DNA from 3 places in the Staphylococcus sp. 231237_7MaSpsaltlick genome. Region 2 is predicted to be linked to each of the others. Evidence: riboswitches for the same ligand, from Rfam matches in the RefSeq annotation. Region 2 holds a riboswitch; each other region holds the start of a gene.

Region 1 (8,203 bases), on a different contig from region 2:
TTGACTACATATATAGATACAGTAAGGCCACAATTATTAAAAAGAACCGTCACTGATGTATTATTTTTAAATATGCATGGTAAACCATTATCTAGACAAGCGATATGGAAAATGATCAAACAAAATGGGGTCAAAGCAAATATAAATAAATCTTTAACGCCGCATACTTTAAGACATTCATTTGCTACCCATTTATTAGAAAATGGTGCAGATTTACGAGCTGTTCAAGAAATGTTAGGGCATTCCGACATTTCTACAACGCAACTTTATACACACGTATCAAAATCACAAATCCGCAAAATGTATAATGAATTTCATCCACGTGCATAAACACAGACCAGTTTATTCGTAGAATAACTAGCCTGTGTTTTTATATGTCTAATATTCAAAATTGAACTTATATCTTACCTTTTGGAATTTTTTCTTTCTTGAAGCGCTTGTAGACGCGCTGCATGAACTTCAGTTCTATCTCTTTCTAAATGATGATTTACTATATAACTATCCTCTATAGTATAATCAGTCATCGTAAAGTTAGGGTATGACTTTAATATAGCTTGTTGCATAGTAGAAGTTAATGGCAATTGTATTGGTACAAAATTATCGTTATTTTTAGCTGCTTCGATTAATTCTAAAAGCATCGTTTTATACGATTCTATTTCAATGCCTAAGTCTATTGCATCAGTATATGCTTCGATTACATTTAACGCTTTACTAAATGATCTCATGGCACCTTTATAATTAGCTCGACGAAAATGATAACACCCTGTTGCTAGTAAGATTAAACTTACGACGGCATCGTCTTTACGAAAGTGTTCGTTGTCTTTCCATGCTTCTTCTAATATGTCGTGACACAAAAAGTAGTGTTGTTTCGTGTGAAAGTGAAAATAAAAATCTTTTAAAGCTTTTTCCATATTAAAACCGCTCCAAATTTAAATGTTTACAATAAACATGCTATAATATTTTAGTGAATTACGCACTTAACTTGCGATATGAGGTAGATAAAATGTATGAAGTAAAGTTAGATGCCTTTAATGGTCCATTAGACTTATTATTGCATCTTATTCAAAAAATTGAAATCGATATTTATGATATTCCAATGAAGGAATTAACTGAACAGTATATGCAATATATTCATGCGATGAATCAGTTAGAAATAAATATTGCAAGTGAATACTTAGTGATGGCTTCTGAATTACTTGTGATTAAAAGTAAGTTGCTTTTACCACAATCAAATGAAGAAGAAACTTTAGATGATGACCCACGTGATGATTTAGTCGGTCGTTTAATAGAATATCAAAATTATAAAGCATACACAGAAATTCTAAATGAAAAGAAATCAGAACGTGCTTACTATTTTTCGAAGCATCCAACCGATTTGTCACATTTAGAATCCACAGAAACATGGGATTCAGAAAATACAATAGATTTAACAGAATTAATCATTGCCTATCAGAAAGTAAAAAATAGAGTGGAATTTAATACACCTAAAACTGTTGATATACACAAAGAAACATTTACTATTCAGCAGGCTACAACACAAGTTTCTGAACGTTTAAAGCAACATGATTCTTTTAATTTCTTTAGTTTGTTTAATTTTACTGAACCCGTTGAAATGGTTGTAACACATTTTCTAGCAATACTTGAAATGTCTAAATCTGGTATTGTTAATATTGAACAACCCAAAAGTTTTGATGATATCAATATTTTAAGAGGGGTAAACTATGGCATTGAACGTTAAAGGAATCCTAGAATCACTACTTTATACAGCTGGTGATGAAGGTTTAGATAAGAAACAATTACTTGAAATTTTAGAAATAGATGAAGCTACTTTATCAGAACTTGTAAATACATATGAATCTGATGGTCTATTGATTCAACATTATGGTCAAACTTATGTATTAACAACTAAAAAAGAAGCTTCGGAATATATCGAAAAATTAATTGAACAAAAATCAAAAATGAAGTTATCACAAGCCGCAATGGAATCTTTATCTATTATTGCCTATAACCAACCTTTATCACGAAGCGATATTGAAATGATTAGAGGTATTAATTCCGATGGCGCTGTTAAAACTTTAATTGCTAGAGGTCTTGTAGAAGCAAAAGAACAAGCTGATTCAAGAAGTCAACAGCTCTATACCACCGAATTATTTCTAAATGTATTTGGTATTGAGCATTTGGATGATTTACCTACGACAGATGAAGAAGATGAAGAAATCGAAGCATTCTTCAGTAATTTAGTGAACCAAAAAGGAGAAAATAATGAATAAAGAAACAGAAAGACTACAAAAACGTATCGCTAATAGTGGTTACACATCACGCCGTAAAGCAGAAACGCTTATTACAGAAGGTAAGGTTAAAGTTAATGGGACAGTAGTTACTGAATTAGGCACAAAAGTGAAAACTTCAGATAGTATAGAAGTTGAAGGAATTAAACTCGAACAAGAAGATAAGTTATACATTCTATTTTATAAACCAGCACAAGTGATTACAAGTGTGTCTGACGATAGAGGTAGAAAAGTCGTAACAGATTACTTTAAAGAAATTAAAACTAGAATATACCCTGTTGGCCGATTAGACTATGACACTTCAGGATTACTTTTATTAACAAACGACGGGGAATTTACAAATTTAATGACGCACCCTCGCTATAAAATAAAGAAAAAGTATGTGGTAAAATTAAAAGGATACTTAATGAGAGAAGAAGTTAAAGCTTTAGAACAAGGTATAAAATTAGAAGACGGTGTCACACAACCTGCTATTGTAAAAGTGAAGAATCAAGATAAAGAAAAAAATAATACACTTGTTGAAATTACAATTACAGAAGGACGCAACCGCCAAGTTCGACGTATGTTTGAACATTTTGGACATCAAGTATCTAAACTTCAACGTATTGAATTTGGTCCACTAGACTTAAAAGGTTTAAACGCAGGTGAAGGCAGAGTATTAACACCACACGAAGTTAAAACGATTCGCCACCTTGCAGAGCACGGTAAATAAATATTAATTTCACTTCTTCTATGCTTATGAGAATTTTTTCACAAACTTTGAAGTCACAGTCACTTTTCATGTCTAACCTATGATATAATATTGTTGAATTTGAAAGTAGCAGTGTGGGAGGTATATATGCATGTCAAACGAAATACTTATCGTAGACGATGAAGATAGAATCAGAAGATTATTAAAATTATATCTTGAAAGAGAGTCTTTTGAAATACACGAAGCAAGTAATGGTAATGAAGCATATAAAATGGCTGTAGAACATGATTATTCTTGTATTTTATTGGATTTAATGCTACCAGAAATGGACGGAATCACTGTAGCATCTCGTTTAAGAGAACATAAAGAAACACCCATCATTATGTTAACTGCAAAAGGTGAGGAAACTAATAGAGTAGAAGGTTTTGAATCTGGCGCTGACGATTATATCGTAAAGCCATTTTCACCACGTGAAGTTGTGTTACGTGTCAAAGCATTATTAAGACGCACACAAGTTGCATCTACTGAACAAAGTGAGCCTCACGCAAGAGATTTAATAGAATTCGATCACTTAGTTATAGACAATGATGCGCACCGAGTGTTAGCTGATGGTAATCAAGTGAACTTAACGCCTAAAGAATATGAGCTATTAATCTTCTTAGCTAAAACACCGAATAAAGTATTCGATAGAGAACAATTATTAAAAGAAGTTTGGCATTACGAGTTCTATGGAGACTTGCGTACAGTAGACACGCACGTTAAACGTTTAAGAGAAAAATTAAATCGAGTATCAGAAGATGCAGCTTATATGATACAAACTGTATGGGGCGTAGGTTATAAATTTGAAGTCAAATCAAATAATGAACCTACTTAATAGTGTAGTTGTAAAACTGTGGTTAACTATAATTTTTATAGTAACTACAGTTTTAATTCTATTAAGTGCAGCTCTTATAACGTTTATACAGTCTTATTTTACTCAAGAAACAGAAGATTCTTTATTAAAAGATGCCAAAAGAATAAGCCAACTTGTTGAAAGTTCTGACGATAGAGCTACTGCTATCGAACATAGTCGAAAATTAATTGAAGGCCCCGTTGGTTTAATTATAATGAATGATAAAGATAAAGATAACCACGGCAATGATATTACTAAAAATGAAATGTTCAAAGAAATTAAAAATAATAAAGATTATGAGCGTGTCTTTGACCACGGCAAACAAATTTCAGAACATGTTACTGTCAATCTTAATGGTAAACAACGTACATATGTATTAATTGGTTATCCAACAAAAAATATTGAAACAGAAAATAGTCCAAACAGTGAATATAGTGGTGTCTTTATTTACCAAGACTTAAAGACAATAGAAGAAACCAATAATGTTATTACAGTTATTATCTTAATCATTGCTATTATCTTTTTAGCAATAACAACTGTATTTGCATTTTTCCTATCGTCACGTATAACAAAACCACTACGTAATTTGCGAACGCAAGCTCTAAAAGTCTCTAAAGGCGATTATGCTCAAGTTGTCCCAGTCAATTCCAAAGATGAAATCGGGGAATTATCCCGTACGTTTAATACGATGAGTTCTGAAATCCAACAGCATATTGACGCATTATCCTCCTCTAAAAATATTCGCGATAGTTTAATCAACTCTATGGTTGAAGGTGTTTTGGGATTTAATGATAAAAAAGAAATTATTATTTCTAATAAATTAGCCAATACAACTTTAAAAATGTTAGATGAATATGCGTTAGAAAAATTAGATGAACAAAATGAGCTTACTTTTAGTAGTAAAAAAACACAGTTTGAGGTTTATGAAATAAATACACGTTATTTTGTAATTATTACCAGTTATATAGAACAAATACAGCCAGATGGCAGAAGTGGCATCGTAGCTATTATTCGCGATATGACAAATGAGCATAATATGGATCAAATGAAAAAAGACTTCATTGCAAATGTCTCTCACGAATTACGTACACCTATTGCTTTATTACAAGGATACACCGAATCCATTGTTGATGGCATCGTAACTGAACCTGATGAAATTCACGAATCATTATCTATCGTTTTAGATGAAACTAAAAGGTTAAACAGGTTAGTAAATGAATTATTAAATGTAGCACGTATGGATGCTGAAGGCTTGACTGTGGATAAAACCATTCAACCAATTGATCCATTGCTCAATAAGATGCAACAAAAATACCAAAAGCAAGCCAAAGATTTAGAATTAAATATGAGTTTAAATCCAGATACACATCAACATTTATGGTATTTCGATTCGGACAGAATTGAGCAGGTTTTAACTAATTTAATTGACAATGCATCTAGATATACTGAACCCGGAGATGCAATTAATATAGAAATAGATGAAACTGATTCAGAGCAAATACTATATATATCTGACACTGGCTCAGGCATAGCCCCTGAACATCTACAACAAGTATTTGATCGCTTTTACAAAGTGGACACTTCACGTAAGCGTGGCAAACAGGGAACTGGGTTAGGATTATTTATCTGTCGTATGATAATCGTCTCACATGGAGGTACTATTGATGTAAAAAGTGAACTAGGTAAAGGGACTATTTTTATTATTTCATTACCTAAACCAGAAACTGACAGAGACAATACTTAAGTTTTGCTGCTAATTGAATGAATAAATAACAAATAATTATTTTTCATATTAGAAGTTGAAAGTAATAGTATATATCCATAATATTCTTACGATTAATTCATTTGTGTGTAGAATTTAAAACTGCCAGCAAAGTTGAACACTTTGTTGGCAGTTTTTATACTCGTATCATCCATATTATTAATATCACTAATATATTTTAAGCAAGTCTATTGTTTTTATCTGAGCAATAAGCTATGATAAATTTATAAAATTTAAGAAATTCATCTTCGGGGTAGGGTGCAATTCCCAACCGGCAGTAATATAAGCCTGCGACCCATTTTTCTAATTAATAGATTAATGGCTGATCTAGTGAGAATCTAGAGCCGACAGTATAGTCTGGATGGGAGAAGATGGAGGGTTTATTTGTTGTGCAATTACATCCTCCTATTCTATGAAAGATGAATGGAAGGAGATAATTTAATATGCAACAACAAACCAAACGCCTCATCACAATCAGTATGTTGAGTGCAGTAGCATTTATTTTAATGTTTATCAAGTTCCCAATACCGTTTTTACCACCATATTTAACATTAGATTTTGGTGACGTGCCTGCTTTATTAGCAACATTTACTCTGGGTCCAGTAGCTGGACTTATTGTAGAATTTGTTAAAAACTTACTCAATTTTCTATTTAATGTTGGTGATCCAGTAGGCCCAGTAGCTAACTTTTTAGCAGCATCAAGTTTTTTATTAACAGCTTATTTTATCACTAAACATAAAGATGTGCTTAAGTCCCAAATTATAGGACTTAGTGTAGCTACATTGGTAATGACAATCGTCTTAAGTATACTAAATTACTTTGTTTTATTACCTTTATATGGCATGATTATGAATTTATCCGATGTAGTAGAAAATGTTAAAATAGTAATTGTATCGGGTGTTATACCTTTTAATATTATTAAAGGCATCGTTATCTCAATCGTCTTTATTCTTTTATATAATCGCTTAAAAAACGTTTTACCACGTTAAAAATTTTGTATAACTTGTCATCAAATATAGTAAAAGCCCTTCAAAATTGACACTTAATAAGTGGAAAAATGAAGGGCTTTTTTATTTTGCATATAAACGTAAATGTTAACTCGTAAAATTATAAATAAAGTTACTATAATAAATTGAAAAGTGTGTAAATGAAAAGTAATTTTACTTACTACATTCGAATTCATTATAATTGCCAAACTCTTGTAGTATGACTGAATAGAAAAACTCGAGACATCGATTGATGTCCCGAGTTAAAATTCAAATATGTCTAAGTTATCAATTGAAGTCACAGGATTAGTAGATAATCACTTTTTTACAGTTAAATTAAATCTAATTCTATTCAAACTTTAATGCATCACCATCAAATGGTTCTTCTTCAATTTTAATAGAATCAGTAGGGCATCCGTCTATTGCGTCTTCCATATCTTCATATAATTCTTCTGGCACTTCTGCAGTACCTTGGTTATCATCTAGTATAACATAAGCGATACCTTCGTCATCATAGTCATATATATCAGGGGCAGCGGCACCGCAAGCACCACATGCTATGCATGTGTCCATATCAACAATTGTATATTTAGCCAATTTCTTCGCCTCCTTTGACAAAAATGCTACAATAATTACACAAATATTATTGTAATCACTGTTTATCATTTTTTCAAATGTTTTCGATTTATAAAAGTGAGGGAGCACCCATGTATAATTTAATTCATTTTGCATATACAAAGTCACATAATTACAAAACCGAAAAAAGTATATTTAATATTATCACAGGTAAAAAGTCGCATCAAACCTTTTTTGATGCCTGTAGTCAACAACTCTTATCATTGTATCATAGTATGCCCAAACTAAAATATCCATTATTCGAACAATATTCTAGTAATTCTAACATCCAAGAACAACAAATTCAAAATATCATTAGCCATCCTCGACATACTTATGATAGTTTGTTAAATACTTTCAATGCGATACAATTGTTGACTCAAACATTATCGAATACCCAACATAACAATTATCAATTTATACCTATTACACAACATAGAGTAGTTCACCAGAAAGTTAAATATTTATATAAGAAAATTTCTGACGGCCATTTAGAAAAATCATTTATAGCAGAACTTACATTACTTTTTCAATCTTTAACTAAAAAAAATAATGACATATATATTCATTATTATTTACAAGGGTTTGAAGAAAGTATGTACACAAGACAACAAATTAGTTTAATTGAAGAAATATCACAAGAAATGCTTTTTGAATTAGAAATGAGGGATTTAGTTACTTTAATGTTTGAAATAGAGAACGAAGAAAAATACCCACTATTACATAACTTAATTATTCTTCCAACATTATTAAACAAAACCCAAAAAACATATTTAGGAATACAAAATGGATTAAACTTCAAACAACTTGCTGCGCAGCAAAATGTTAAACCTAATACAATCGATGATCATATTTTAGAATTGTTTATCAAAGGATACATAACCGATTACGATAGTTATTTAGACCATATAGAATACAAACCATTTATGACTTATTATATAGCTAATCGCAGTGAGAGACTGCGCAACT
Region 2 (6,355 bases):
TCAATTCTTTGTGCAATCTGAACACCATAGTTTTGTAAACTTTCAAATTTCTTAGGGTTATTGCTCAATAAATTGACTTGCTCAATACCAAAGTATTTTAAAATTTGCGCAGCATCGGCATAATCTCTTAAATCTTCTTCAAAACCTAGAGCAATATTGGCTGTTACTGTATCATAACCTTGCTCAATTAATTCATACGCTTTTAATTTATTAATTAATCCAATACCTCTTCCTTCTTGTGGTAAATACAAGATTACACCACCGTGTTCACTTATATATTTCATTGATGCCTCAAGTTGTTCACCACAATCACATCTTTGGCTATGGAATATATCACCTGTGACACATGATGAGTGAATACGAACATTTTCTGTCTTTCTAATATCTCCACTGACAATTGCTACAAGTTCTTCATCACTGTGATTCGTTGTAAAGCCATACATGTCAAAGTTGCCAAATTGTGTTGGCATTTTCACTTTTGCCTTAGCTTCGATTGAAGTATCATTATTATTTTTACGATAACGCTCTAAATCTTCAATAGAAATCATAACCAACTGATGCGTTTCTTTAAATGCTTCAAGTTCATCACCCTTAGCCATAGTCCCGTCATCATTCATAATTTCACAAATCAATGCCGCTGGTTTGGCACCTGTTAATTTGGCTAAATCAACAGAAGCTTCTGTATGGCCTCTTCTTGCTAATACACCATTATCCTGTGCAATTAAAGGGAACAAATGTCCCGGTTTATTGAAGTCATTTGCTTGAGCATGCTCTGCGATTAAAGCTCTTGCAGTCATCATTCTTTCGTCTGCACTGATGCCCGTCGTTGTATTAACATGATCCACACTAACGGTAAATTGAGTACCATAAATATCTGAATTATGATTTACCATTGGTGCTAATTCCAATTTATCAGCTATTTGTTTACTTATGGGAGCACATATTAAGCCTCTACCAAAAGTAGCCATAAAGTTAACCGTATTATCATCCATCCATTCAGTTACCGCTACAAGATCGCCTTCATTTTCTCTATTTTCATCATCTACTACTATTACACTTTTACCATCTTTTAAAGCTTGTAGCGCATCCTCTATTTTATCTAATTTCATATATAGCCCTCCTAAAATCCAAACGCTTTAAGTTTGTCAGACGTTAATCCTGAATCAGTTGATTCCATTATTCTTTCAACATATTTGAATAACATATCTGTTTCAATGTGGACTGGATCACCAACACGTTTATCATTCAGTATCGTCGATTTTCTAGTTTCTGGAATAAGATGAATATCAAATTCCGTATCCTTTAATTTAAAAATCGTTAAACTTACACCGTCTACCGTAATAGACCCTTGTTGCACCATTTGCTTAATTAAATTTGAGTTATTTGGTTTGATTGTTACTATTTTCGAATTATCTGAAGCTTGTATTCTTGTAATCTTTGCTACTTCATCGACGTGACCAAGCACGAAATGTCCACCAAAACGACCTTGTCCGCTCATAGCCCTTTCCAAATTAACTTCTTGTGCTTGGTTTAACTGATTTAAATACGTTTTATTTTCAGTACCTTTTATTACTTGTACAGAAAATGAATGATCATCAAATTCAATGACTGTTAAACATGCGCCGTTCACACTAATAGAATCGCCGATATGCATATCTGCCAATATTGTTTTACAGCCGATTGTTAAATTAACCACAGATTGTTGTGTCGATATTTTATTTATTGTACCTACTTCTTCAACGATACCTGTAAACATACTGATTTCACTTCTTTCGCAATTCTAATTTAATATTTTGCTCAAGCAAATTGGAATTCACAATTTCAAATTGTGGTACATCAGCTAAATCAACCACTTGTTCTGTGTGGAAGAATTGATTGTGACCTGAACCACCTATTAATTTCGGGGCATAATATATGATAAGTTCATTGATAAATTCTGTTTGTAAGAATGTAGTTGTTAAGGTCGGACCTGCTTCAACGAGTAATCGACCGACACCTCTCGCATACAAATCTTTTAATATATTTTCAATTGAGCAATGTTCTAATTGTATAACTGTTATTTGCTCGTGTTTACTTTCTAATTGTTTATTTTCTGTATAAATCCAAATTGCTGTAGATGGATCTTTAAATATATCTAGTGACATATCTATATCACCAGTTTTTGATAAAATGACTCGAATAGGATCTTTACCATTTTCAATACGTGTTGTGTATTGTGGATTATCCGCTTCTAAAGTTCCTCTACCTGTTATTACTGCGTCATGTTGATGACGTAATTTAAAGACATCTTGCTTTACTGCTTTATTTGTTATCCATTTACTTTCTCCAAAGTCTGTCGCTTGTTTACCGTCTAAACTGCAAGATACTTTAACAGTAACTTGTGGTAAACCTTTGCTTTTAGCTTCAAAGAAATCTCTATATAGCAGTGCAGCATCTTCATTAGGTCTATATTCTACTTCGATACCTGCCTCTTTCAAAATTACATCGCCATTTGAAGGTAGTGTTGTATCTTTCACTGCATATACCACTTTCTTCAAACCATGCTCAACAATTTTATTAACACATGGTGGCGTCGAACCATAGTGTGTACATGGTTCTAGTGAGATATAAATCGTCCCACCTTCTGCAGCATCTTGTGCCATATCTAAGGCTTGTACTTCGGCGTGTTTATCGCCTTTCTTCAGATGTGCACCTAAACCTACGATGCGTCCATCATTTACTACAACAGAACCGACAGGTGGATTTAATCCTGTTTGTCCATCTACCATCTTCGCTAATTCAATTGCGTAATTTAAATATTGACTCAAGCTAATCACCTCTAAAAAATAAAAAACACCTGAAATCGTACATTTCAGGTGTGGGATATATGCGTTATAACATTATAAACTTAGATTTAAATACACTTATCCAAAAGTAGAAATAAGTGAATGCTAAATAAAACACTACATTAGTGCCTTTTATTAGTTATACGTTATTCTTTCTCCCATCCAGACTATACTGTCGGCTCTAGATTTTCACTAGATCAGCCACATTTGAAAACAAATGCAGGTCGCAGGCTTAATTTACTGCCGGTTGGGAATTTCACCCTGCCCCGAAAGAATATATGAAATTGTAAATTGCTGTTTGAGTCAAGCAACTTTAATTAAGTTACAAGAACATAATACTACAATAATTCAAAAATAACAATTCTTATTACTTAAGTCGGCTTTATTTTTTTGAATTTCGTCATTTTATAACTATTAAAAAGCCCGTCAAATCAACTTCATCATCATTTGCAATTATAAAAAATTTATTATACTTTTTATATTTATTCATTAAAATCAAAATACATGACATAGTAATAACATACTTCGCATTTAATTTTCCAACAATCTATGAATAATACCAGTCGCTTGTCTTACAATCATAGTCACACCATTTCTAGATTGATTGATGCCATTAGTAAGCTGTCCTAATGCAAACATATTTTGTAACGTACCATATCTAGGGCTTATGACTTGGTTGGTTTCTGCTACAATTTGAATACCACCTAATGGGTGTGCTTGTATGACCTGCCTATTTTCTAAATTAATAACAAGTTGATCATCACTATCAAGGTCTTTAAGTTGCGTCTTAGAACCTGTGGCATTAATCACTATATCAAAGTAATCATCACCATGATTTGCATATGTCAATTTAAACTGATGGTTGTTATATTCAATATTTTCTAAACCATCATATATTCTTATTTGTTCATTTTCTATATGCTCAATCAATAATTTAGCTGTTCTAGGTGGCATTGGATTGGAATTTGCTTTCAATATGGGTTGATATTGTTCTAAGAAGCGCTTTTGATCATTCCTATTGAAACTGTTCCAAATCCAATTTAAATTTTCCTTAATTAACTCAAGTATACTTTGAAACTTGCCTAAGTCTTTTGCATGTTCGAGATCATATTTCAAATCTTCGACAGGATTACCAACTTTTCGATGCACCAAAGTTTCCACTGGTATTTCATAAACTGCACATTCTTTTAAAAATAGTGCCATCGCATCATCCAATGGTACATTCCCAAAATTTTCTGCTTTTAGTTCGTTAAATTTTTCAGGGGTTAAATATTGAAATGTGATTTCTGGCATCTCACCTCTCACACTTGGTAATTCACCTTTACGACTGGCTACAGTAATTGGTAAATTGATGTGATGTTCGGTAACATAACGGATAACATCTAAACTCGCTAAACCAGTTCCTATGATAGCGATATTATCAGTATCTTTCACATTGTCTAATGTATGGTAAGTTGGGTATGGTGTATGAATATAACCTGGTTTTCCTTTTAATTGATATGGATCATGATATGATAATGTTCCGACCGTTAAAAAGACAATGTCATAGGTCTTGCAATGCTCCATATCATTTGATGTACAGACATGATATAACACATCCGTCTTACCGATATTTGATTCAATAAACACTTCAGCAACTTCTTCCTTAATGAGAGTTACATTAGCATTGGCATTATTAATTTTATCCACAAAAGCCTTCATATAATGACCAAACACAAATCTCGGTAAATATTCAGGATTTGAAAACTTAAATTTTGATTGCGCCTGATACCAATCAAAGAATTCACGCTTATTATCTAAATTCAACGACATCTGTTCGGCAGGTAAGTTGATAAGTAATTGATCACTATCATTTTGAAATGGTACACCTTGCCCCATATTTATAGGATTATCATATGCATCAATTTGCATATCTTGAAATCGTCTTGATTTAGACAATTCTTTTAGTACTGTGACACCCGCAGTTCCCATTCCTATTATTGCAATTCTCATAGTTACCCTCCACCTATTCAATTAATTATATATATTATAACAATCTACCGGATCTAATAACATTTTAATGTATTACTAATACTTCAAAAGCTAAGTTACCCTTTTATATTAAATATGTTAATCTTAAAATAATAACAATTATATTTTTTGATATTTCAAATTTAAAGGGGAAAGTCATGAATTTCATCAAGCATATTCTATTATTATGTATAGGTAGCCTTATTTTTGTATCCGGTTGCGACTTACCAGGTTTAGGTGGTAGCCAAACGAACAAGTCTGTAAAAATATCAGCTCTTGCCACGAGTGAGTCACAAATTATGGCATATATGCTAAAAGACTTAATCGAACACGATACGAAAGGCAAAATTCAAGGTTCAATTATTAACAATTTAGGTTCAGCAACAATTCAACATAACGCTTTGCTAAAGGGTGATGCAGATATATCAAGCACACGCTATACTGGAACTGATTTAACTGGCGTCTTAAAACAAAAACCTATTACAGATTCTAAAAAAGCAATGCACATTACGCAAAACGGTTTCGACAAAAAATTCGATCAAACGTTCTTTAATTCTTATGGTTTTGAAAATACATTCGCATTTATGGTTACCAAAGAGACAGCACAAAAATATCATCTACATAAAGTTTCAGATCTAGAAAAAGTAAAAAATCAAGTTAAGGTGGGCACAGACACAACGTGGATAAAACGTGGTGGTGATGGTTACGAACCATTTAAAGTTCACTATGGATTTGGATTTAACAATTTAAAACCGATGCAAATCGGTTTGGTCTATGATGCACTCAAAAACAAAAAATTAGATGTTGCACTGGGTTATACCACTGATGGCAGAATTGCAGCTTATGATTTAGTCGTACTAAAGGATGATAAAAATTTCTTCCCTCCATACGATGCTAGTGCAGTTGCACCTAATAAACTTTTATCTAAGCATCCAGAAATTAAACGCTCAATCAATAAATTAGACAACAAAATCAATACAAAAGAAATGCAAAAATTAAATTATGAAGCTGACGGTGAAGGTAAAGAACCAGCAATCGTAGCACAAGATTTTTTAAAGAAGCACAATTATTTTGATAAAAAATAATTTTTCGCTTATGGATGATGGCACTAACTAAAAAAGGAAGTGAACTTATGAAGTTTATGTTAAAAGTGTTTGTTTCTTCATTAATGATGTTCATATTATTAAGTCAAAAAAACAAAGCTAAGTAAAATTAATTTGCCCGATTCAAATGATTGAAGTTAACAAAAATAATAAATTCAGATTAGCTATGAAAATGTCTATGCCGATAGACTTTTCATAGCTTTTTATAGTTGTATAGAAATGCTAATATTTACTAAATTTCATTTTTGTATTGTTGGCTCGCTTTCCTAGGGGACAGCTTCAGCCTGTTGTCTTCAGCTCGTCCTGTTCCCTCAGGAGTCTCGCCATAATACCTCTCAAATTTTATACTGTTAATTTAAAATTATTTATCATACATTTTGTTTTATATTTAAGGTATTTGTTTAAAATAGAAATCTT
Region 3 (8,203 bases), on a different contig from region 2:
ATATGCTGCTAAAGACCCTACAGTTTTAATTGAAACACCGAAATATGATAAAAAGTTACCTGACGTGTTGGAAATCAATGAAGTGATAGCTTTATTAGAGACACCTGATTTATCAAAAAATAATGGTTACCGTGATAGAACAATGTTGGAATTGTTATATGCAACGGGGATGAGGGTATCAGAATTAATTCATATAGAGTTAGATGATGTTAACTTAATTATGGGATTTGTTAAGGTGTTCGGCAAAGGAAATAAAGAGCGTATTGTGCCGTTGGGTGAAGCGGTTATTGAATACTTAACTCATTATATTGAAAACATACGTCCACAACTATTAAAAAGAACGGTCACACCTGTATTGTTTTTAAATATGCATGGAAAACCATTATCTAGGCAAGCCATTTGGAAGATGATAAAGCAAAATGGTATTAAAGCCAATATTAATAAGACATTAACACCGCACACGCTGAGACATTCGTTTGCTACACACTTGCTTGAAAACGGTGCAGATTTACGAGCTGTACAAGAAATGTTAGGACACTCTGATATTTCTACAACGCAACTTTATACACATGTATCTAAATCACAAATCCGTAAAATGTATAACGAATTTCATCCACGTGCATAAACACAGATTAGTTTATCATTTAATGAACTAATCTGTGTTTTATTGTTTATAAGGTTATGTCATGTTGTGTATTTGATTTAAATATATTATGATTCTCGGTTAATACGTCGTTCAATAAGTGCTTTATTTCGTGCATCAGTCACTTCTGTCCGATCTCTTTCTAAATGGTGATTTACGATATAGCTATCATCAATGAGCGTTTCTCTAAAGTTAAAGTCTGTGAAAGCGGTTTGTATTGAATGGAGCATTTCATCTTGTAATGGTAAGTGTACTGGAAGAAATGGTTGATGTGTTTTTGCTGCTTGCTTTAAATGTTTTAATAATATGATGTATTGCTCAATATTCAAACCTAGCATTTGCCAGTCATGACTAGATTGTATAACATTCAATGCTCTGTCAAACGATGTTTTAGCTCCTTGAAAGTTGTTACGACGAAAATGATAACAACCTGTAGTTAATAAAATTAAACTGACGACCGCATCTTTTTTTGAAAAATGTGGGTTTTCTTTCCAAGCATCCTCTAGAATATCATGACATAGAAAATAATGTTGCTTGGTATGAAATTGATAATAAAATTGTTGTAGTGCTTTTTCCATATAAGAACCGCTCCAAATTTAAATGTTTGTTATAAACATGCTATAATATTTTAGTGAAATACGCACTTAACTTGCTATATGAGGTAGATAAAATGTATGAAGTAAAATTAGATGCTTTCAATGGACCATTGGATTTATTATTGCATCTTATTCAAAAATTCGAAATAGATATTTATGATATTCCAATGAAAGCATTAACAGAACAATACATGCAATATATTCACGCCATGAATTCATTAGAAATTAATGTTGCTAGTGAATATTTAGTGATGGCCTCTGAATTATTAATGATAAAAAGTAAAATGCTTTTACCACAGCCTGAAGCAGATGAATCATTAGAAGACGATCCGCGTGATGATTTAGTAGGTCGTTTAATTGAGTACCAAAATTATAAAGAATACACTGAATTGCTCAATGATAAAAAGGTAAATCGGGCTGCATTCTACTCTAAACACCCTACAGACTTATCACATTTAGAAACAAATGAATTAATGAGTTCGGATAACACCATTGATTTAACCGAACTGATAATTGCTTATCAAAAGGTCAAAAACCGTGTCGAATTTAACACACCAAAAACAGTCGAAATAAAGAAAGAAACCTTTACGATTCAACAAGCAACCACACAGGTTCATGAAAGACTGCAACAACAACAATCATTCAACTTCTTCAGTCTATTTAATTTCTCAGAACCAATTGAAATGGTAGTAACCCATTTCTTAGCAATATTGGAAATGTCTAAATCTGGTATAGTCAATATTGAACAACAAAAAAGTTTTGAAGATATCAACATATTAAGAGGAGTCAACTATGGCATTGGATAATCAAGGTATATTAGAAGCATTACTCTACACTGCTGGAGATGAAGGATTAGAAGAGAAGCAACTGCTTGAAATATTAGACATTTCACTAAGTGAGTTACAAATTTTAATTAATAACTATCACTCAGAAGGTCTTGTCATTCAACATTTCGGACAAACTTATGTATTAACAACAAAAAAAGAAGCAGCTGAATATATTGAAGCACTTGTAGAACATAAGTCTAATATGAAACTATCTCAAGCCGCAATGGAAGCACTATCCATAATCGCCTATAACCAACCACTCTCAAGAAGTGATATTGAAATGATTAGAGGTATTAATTCCGATGGTGCAGTTAAAACATTGATCGCAAGAGGTTTAATCGAAGCAAAAGACGAAAAAGATTCAAGAAGTCAGCAACTATATACAACCGAACTATTTTTAAATGTATTTGGAATTGAACATTTAGATGATTTACCAACTACAGATGAAGAGGACGAAGAAATCGAAGCATTTTTCAGTAATTTGGTAAATCAAAAAGGAGAAAATAATGAGTAAAGAATTAGAGAGATTACAAAAACGTATAGCTAACAGTGGTTATACATCAAGAAGAAAAGCTGAAACACTTATCAGTGAAGGTAAGGTTAAAGTAAATGGTGAAGTCGTAACGGAACTAGGTACGAAAGTGAAAAATTCAGATACAATTGAAGTAGAAGGTATTAAATTAGAGCAAGAAGACAAACTGTATATTTTATTCTACAAACCATCGCAAGTGATTACGAGTGTATCTGATGATAGAGGAAGAAAGGTAGTAACCGATTACTTCAAACAAATTGAAACAAGAATATATCCTGTTGGCAGATTAGATTATGATACATCAGGTTTACTACTATTAACGAATGATGGTGAGTTTACGAATTTAATGACACACCCTAGATACAAGATCAAGAAAAAGTATGTTGCAAAATTAAAAGGTTACTTAATGCGAGAAGAGGTAAAAGCATTAGAGCAAGGTATTGAATTAGAGGATGGTAAAACACAACCTGCAATTGTAAAAGTAAAAAACCAAGATAAAGAAAAGAACTCAACTTTAGTTGAAATAACGATTACTGAAGGTAGAAATAGACAAGTTCGACGTATGTTCGAACATTTTGGGCATCAAGTTAGTAAATTACAACGAATTGAATTTGGTCCATTAAATTTGAAAGGGCTTAATGCAGGTGAAGGTCGTGTTTTAACACCGCACGAAGTAAAAGTCATTCGTCAAATTGCTGAACACGGTAAATAAACTTTGAAATATTTACGACAAAATAATTCGCATGAGAAAAAATTCACAAACTTTTTGTTCATTTGTACTTTTCAAAGTTAACCTATGCTATAATTGTGAATGTATTGGAAAGTAAGCAGTGTGGGAGGTACATACGTATGTCAAATGAAATTTTAATCGTAGATGATGAGGATCGAATTAGAAGATTACTTAAATTATATTTAGAAAGAGAATCTTTTGAAATACATGAAGCTAAAGACGGTAGTGAAGCGTATCATATGGCAATGGAACATGATTATGCATGTATATTACTAGATTTAATGTTACCTGAAATGGATGGCATTGTTGTTGCTTCTAAACTAAGAGAGCATAAAGATACACCAATTATTATGTTAACAGCCAAAGGCGAAGAAACAAATCGTGTTGAAGGTTTTGAATCAGGTGCAGACGATTACATTGTTAAACCTTTTTCACCAAGAGAAGTTGTGTTACGTGTAAAAGCATTACTAAGAAGAACACAGGTCGCACATACAGAACAAAGCGAACCACATGCACGTGATTTGATAGAATTTGATCATTTAGTTATCGACAATGATGCTCATAGAGTGCTTGCAGATGAGAGCCAAGTAAACTTAACACCTAAAGAGTATGAATTATTAATATTTTTAGCGAAAACACCTAATAAAGTATTTGATAGAGAACAACTGTTAAAAGAAGTGTGGCATTATGAGTTTTATGGAGACTTACGTACCGTAGACACTCATGTTAAACGCTTAAGAGAAAAGTTAAATCGCGTTTCTGAAGAGGCTGCTCAGATGATTCAAACTGTTTGGGGAGTAGGTTATAAGTTTGAAGTTAAATCAAATGATGAACCGACTCAATAATGTAGTCATAAAACTGTGGTTAACTATAATATTTATAGTAACGACAGTTTTAATTTTACTTAGCGCAGCCTTAATCACATTTATCCAATCATACTTCACACAGGAAACAGAAGATTCTTTACTCAAAGATGCTAAACGTATTAGTGAATTAGTAGCAAGCTCTGATAATAAAGCAACCGCGATTGAACACAGTCGTAAATTGATTGAAGGACCTGTTGGTCTCATTATAATGAATGATAAAAACAGTCAAAATAGTAATTATGGCAATACTAAACAAAAGATGTTAAATGAAATCAAACAAAATAAAGACTATGATGACGTATTTAATAAAGGAAAGAAAATTTCGGAACACGTTAATGTAAAAATTAATGACCAACAACATACTTATGTATTAATTGGATATCCTTCAAAGAATTTAAGCGATGTAAAGCAAGATGAATACGGTGGCGTCTTTATTTATCAAGATTTAAAAACCATCGAAGATACTAATAATTTAATCACGGTTATTATTTTAATTATTGCCATTATTTTCTTAGCAATTACAACGATATTTGCTTTTTTCCTTTCTTCTCGTATTACGAAACCTCTAAGAAATCTACGGTCTCAAGCATTGAGAGTTTCAAAAGGACAATATGCGCAAGTTGAACCCGTAAATTCAAAGGATGAGATTGGAGAATTATCTCGTGCCTTTAATACGATGAGTTCTGAAATCCAACAACATATCGATGCACTGTCATCTTCTAAGAACATTAGGGATAGTTTAATCAACTCCATGGTTGAAGGTGTGTTAGGATACAACGATAAGAAGGAAGTTATTTTATCTAACCAAATGGCTCAAAATACATTACAACTTTTAGATGACTATTCATTAGAAAAGCTTGATGAACAAACAGAATTAACTTTTAAGAACAAACATACACAGTTTGAAGAATATGAAATTAATACTAGATATTTTGTAATCATTACTAGTTATATAGAGCAAATTCAACCAGATGGACGAAGTGGTATCGTGGCCATCATAAGAGATATGACCAATGAACATAATATTGATCAAATGAAGAAAGATTTTATAGCAAATGTTTCACATGAATTACGTACACCCATTTCTTTATTGCAAGGCTATACAGAATCAATCGTTGATGGTATTGTTACTGAACCTGAAGAGATCCATGAATCCTTGAGCATCGTCTTAGATGAGACGAAACGTTTAAACAGACTGGTTAATGAACTCTTAAATGTTGCTAGAATGGATGCAGAAGGGTTAAGTGTTGAACGAGAAATCCAACCTATTGATCCACTGTTAAATAAGATGCAATTGAAATATCAACAACAAGCTGCAGACTTAGAACTAACCATGAAATTAAATCCGATTTCTAATGGAACGCTCTGGTATTATGATTCTGATAGAATTGAACAAGTGCTTACGAATCTGATTGATAATGCATGTCGATATACAGAACCAGGAGATACAATAACCGTCGATATTGCGGAAAATGATCATGACAACTTGTTATATATTACCGATACAGGAACGGGAATTGCTCCCGAACATTTAGAGCAAGTCTTTGATCGTTTTTACAAAGTAGATGCAGCACGCAAAAGAGGTAAGCAAGGTACAGGACTTGGACTATTTATATGTCGAATGATTATCGATGAACATGAAGGTAAGATACTCGTAAAAAGTGAACTCGGTAAAGGTACAACATTTATTATTCGCTTACCGAAACCACCAACTAGAGATTAAAAGAATAAATTATTGATGATTTAATGTATAACGTCAAAGATGATTATAATAATTATCTAATTAAATAAGGTGAAGCGCCTCCGATTTATACAATTTAATGTGTAAGGCGGAGGTGTTTTTTTGTGATTATAGCTTTAAAATATGAACTGAAATTATTTTACATCGCTATTTAGTATTGTGTGTAAAATTTAATTTTATATTGCTGGTAAATTAGCACTAAATACTGTAAACAATATCATTGTCTTTATCTGAGTTATACGCTATGATATATTTATAAAATTTAAATGTTCATCTTCGGGGTAGGGTGTAATTCCCAACCGGCAGTAATATAAGCCTGCGACCTATTTATTGTTCAATGAATAGCTGATCTAGTGAGAATCTAGAGCCGACAGTATAGTCTGGATGGGAGAAGATGGAGGGTTAATTTGTTGTGCAATTAAATCCTCCTATTCTGAGTAAGATGAATGGAAGGAGATAATTGAATATGCAACAACAAACCAAACGTCTAATAACGATTAGTATGTTAAGTGCGGTAGCTTTTATATTAATGTTTATCAAGTTCCCGTTACCATTTTTACCACCATATCTAACATTAGACTTTAGTGATGTACCGGCACTTCTTGCAACATTTACATTAGGACCCATTGCTGGCATCATCGTTGAATTTATTAAAAATTTATTGAATTTTCTATTCAATGTAGGGGATCCAATAGGACCGTTGGCCAATTTTTTAGCAGCCACAAGTTTTATACTTACTGCGTTTTATGTTGCTAAAAATAAAAATAACGCTAAATCATTAGTTACTGGTTTAGCTGTAGCAACCATAATAATGACATTAGTATTAAGCATTTTGAATTATTTTGTGTTGTTACCACTCTATGGCATGATTATGAATTTATCAGATGTTTTTGGTAATTTGAAAATAATTATAGTATCAGGTGTTATACCTTTCAATATTATTAAAGGTATTGTTATTTCAATTATATTTATCTTATTATACAAACGCTTGAATAGTGTTTTACCGAGATAACAAATTGCGCTAACATACACTAACCTATCAATAAATAGTGACAAATAAAATTTTGTTTTCATATAACAAAAGCGCATGTTTAAGTTAATTTAAACATGCGCTTTTCCTATAATAAGGTTAAAATATAGTTCGTCACTTAAAATCTATTCAAATTTCAGTGCGTCCCCATCAAAAGATTCTTCTTCAATTTTAATTGAATCAGTAGGACATCCCTCTAATGCATCTTCCATATCTTCATATAATTCTTCAGGTACTTCAGCAGTACCTTGGTTGTCATCAAGTATTACAAATGCAATACCTTCATCATCATAGTCATATATATCAGGGGCAGCAGCACCACAAGCACCACATGCAATGCAAGTATCCATATCGACAATAGTATATTTAGCCATTTTCTTCGCCTCCTTTGACAAAAATGCTACAATAAAATCACAATTAATATTGTAAGCACTGTACTTATTTTTTTCAATGTTTTCGTTTTAATTAATTAGGGGAGTAAACATGCAAAATTTATTTCATTTCATCCAACAAAATACACACCATTATAAAACCGAAAAAAGCATATATAATATTATCATAGGCAAAAAATCACATCAAACCTTTTTTGATGCATGTAGCCAACAATTACTATCATTATATCATAGCTTACCTAATATCCAGTATCCGTCATTCGAGCGATATTATAATCTGAGCCAATCAGAAATAGCAACAACATTAAACGTACGCGTACATCCAAGATATACATTTGATAGTCTCGTTAATACGTTTCAAGCAATACAATTATTGACACAAACGATTTCACAATTACAGCATAAGGATAGTCAATTTATCCCTCTCACTCAACAGCAAACTATACATAAACGTGTTAAATATGTATTTAAATATCTTAAAGAGGCAAACCTCGAACAAGATTTTATTGCAGAACTTCATATGTTATTCGAAGCAATTCATAAAGAAAACCAAGGTACATACATCCATTACTACTTACAAGGGTTTGAAGATAGCATGTACACGAGACAGCAAGTTAGTTTAATAGAAGGTTTGCCACAAGAATTATTATTTGAATTAGAATTAAACGATTTAGTTGTAATGATGTTTCAAATTGAAGATAATGAACGTTATCCCATTTTGCATCAGTTAATTGTGTTACCTACGCTCTTACATAAAACAGATTTATCTTTTGAAGGCTTAAAAAAAGGACTAACTATGGATGATTTGGCACAACATCAACAAGTTAAAATTAATACAATTGAAGA

What was found. A riboswitch is a leader RNA that binds a small molecule or an ion and turns the genes downstream of it on or off. The one in region 2 is predicted to bind FMN.
Region 1: linked by a shared signal. The riboswitch ahead of ACF91D_RS19450 (ECF transporter S component) and the one ahead of ribD (bifunctional diaminohydroxyphosphoribosylaminopyrimidine deaminase/5-amino-6-(5-phosphoribosylamino)uracil reductase RibD) in region 2 are both predicted to bind FMN.
Region 3: linked by a shared signal. The riboswitch ahead of ACF91D_RS27725 (ECF transporter S component) and the one ahead of ribD (bifunctional diaminohydroxyphosphoribosylaminopyrimidine deaminase/5-amino-6-(5-phosphoribosylamino)uracil reductase RibD) in region 2 are both predicted to bind FMN.

Annotation. Positions count from the first base shown of each region.
Region 1 covers NZ_JBICNX010000011.1:85,919-94,121, reverse strand. The annotation lists gene xerD (site-specific tyrosine recombinase XerD) at 1-330, shown strand, start outside; gene ACF91D_RS19480 (DUF309 domain-containing protein) at 405-911, opposite strand; gene ACF91D_RS19475 (segregation and condensation protein A) at 1,004-1,738, shown strand; gene scpB (SMC-Scp complex subunit ScpB) at 1,728-2,270, shown strand; gene ACF91D_RS19465 (pseudouridine synthase) at 2,263-3,000, shown strand; gene ACF91D_RS19460 (response regulator) at 3,131-3,853, shown strand; gene ACF91D_RS19455 (ATP-binding protein) at 3,840-5,615, shown strand; FMN riboswitch at 5,874-6,010, shown strand; gene ACF91D_RS19450 (ECF transporter S component) at 6,077-6,622, shown strand; gene ACF91D_RS19445 (ferredoxin) at 6,968-7,216, opposite strand; gene ACF91D_RS19440 (helix-turn-helix domain-containing protein) at 7,327-8,203, shown strand, end outside.
Region 2 covers NZ_JBICNX010000052.1:97-6,451, reverse strand. The annotation lists gene ribB (3,4-dihydroxy-2-butanone-4-phosphate synthase) at 1-1,109, opposite strand, end outside; gene ribE (riboflavin synthase) at 1,121-1,756, opposite strand; gene ribD (bifunctional diaminohydroxyphosphoribosylaminopyrimidine deaminase/5-amino-6-(5-phosphoribosylamino)uracil reductase RibD) at 1,764-2,807, opposite strand; FMN riboswitch at 2,972-3,103, opposite strand; gene ACF91D_RS29020 (FAD/NAD(P)-binding protein) at 3,357-4,817, opposite strand; gene ACF91D_RS29015 (osmoprotectant ABC transporter substrate-binding protein) at 4,994-5,920, shown strand.
Region 3 covers NZ_JBICNX010000036.1:2,111-10,313, reverse strand. The annotation lists gene xerD (site-specific tyrosine recombinase XerD) at 1-625, shown strand, start outside; gene ACF91D_RS27755 (DUF309 domain-containing protein) at 712-1,221, opposite strand; gene ACF91D_RS27750 (segregation and condensation protein A) at 1,314-2,045, shown strand; gene scpB (SMC-Scp complex subunit ScpB) at 2,038-2,580, shown strand; gene ACF91D_RS27740 (pseudouridine synthase) at 2,573-3,310, shown strand; gene ACF91D_RS27735 (response regulator transcription factor) at 3,448-4,173, shown strand; gene ACF91D_RS27730 (ATP-binding protein) at 4,157-5,917, shown strand; FMN riboswitch at 6,204-6,335, shown strand; gene ACF91D_RS27725 (ECF transporter S component) at 6,402-6,947, shown strand; gene ACF91D_RS27720 (ferredoxin) at 7,091-7,339, opposite strand; gene ACF91D_RS27715 (helix-turn-helix domain-containing protein) at 7,449-8,203, shown strand, end outside.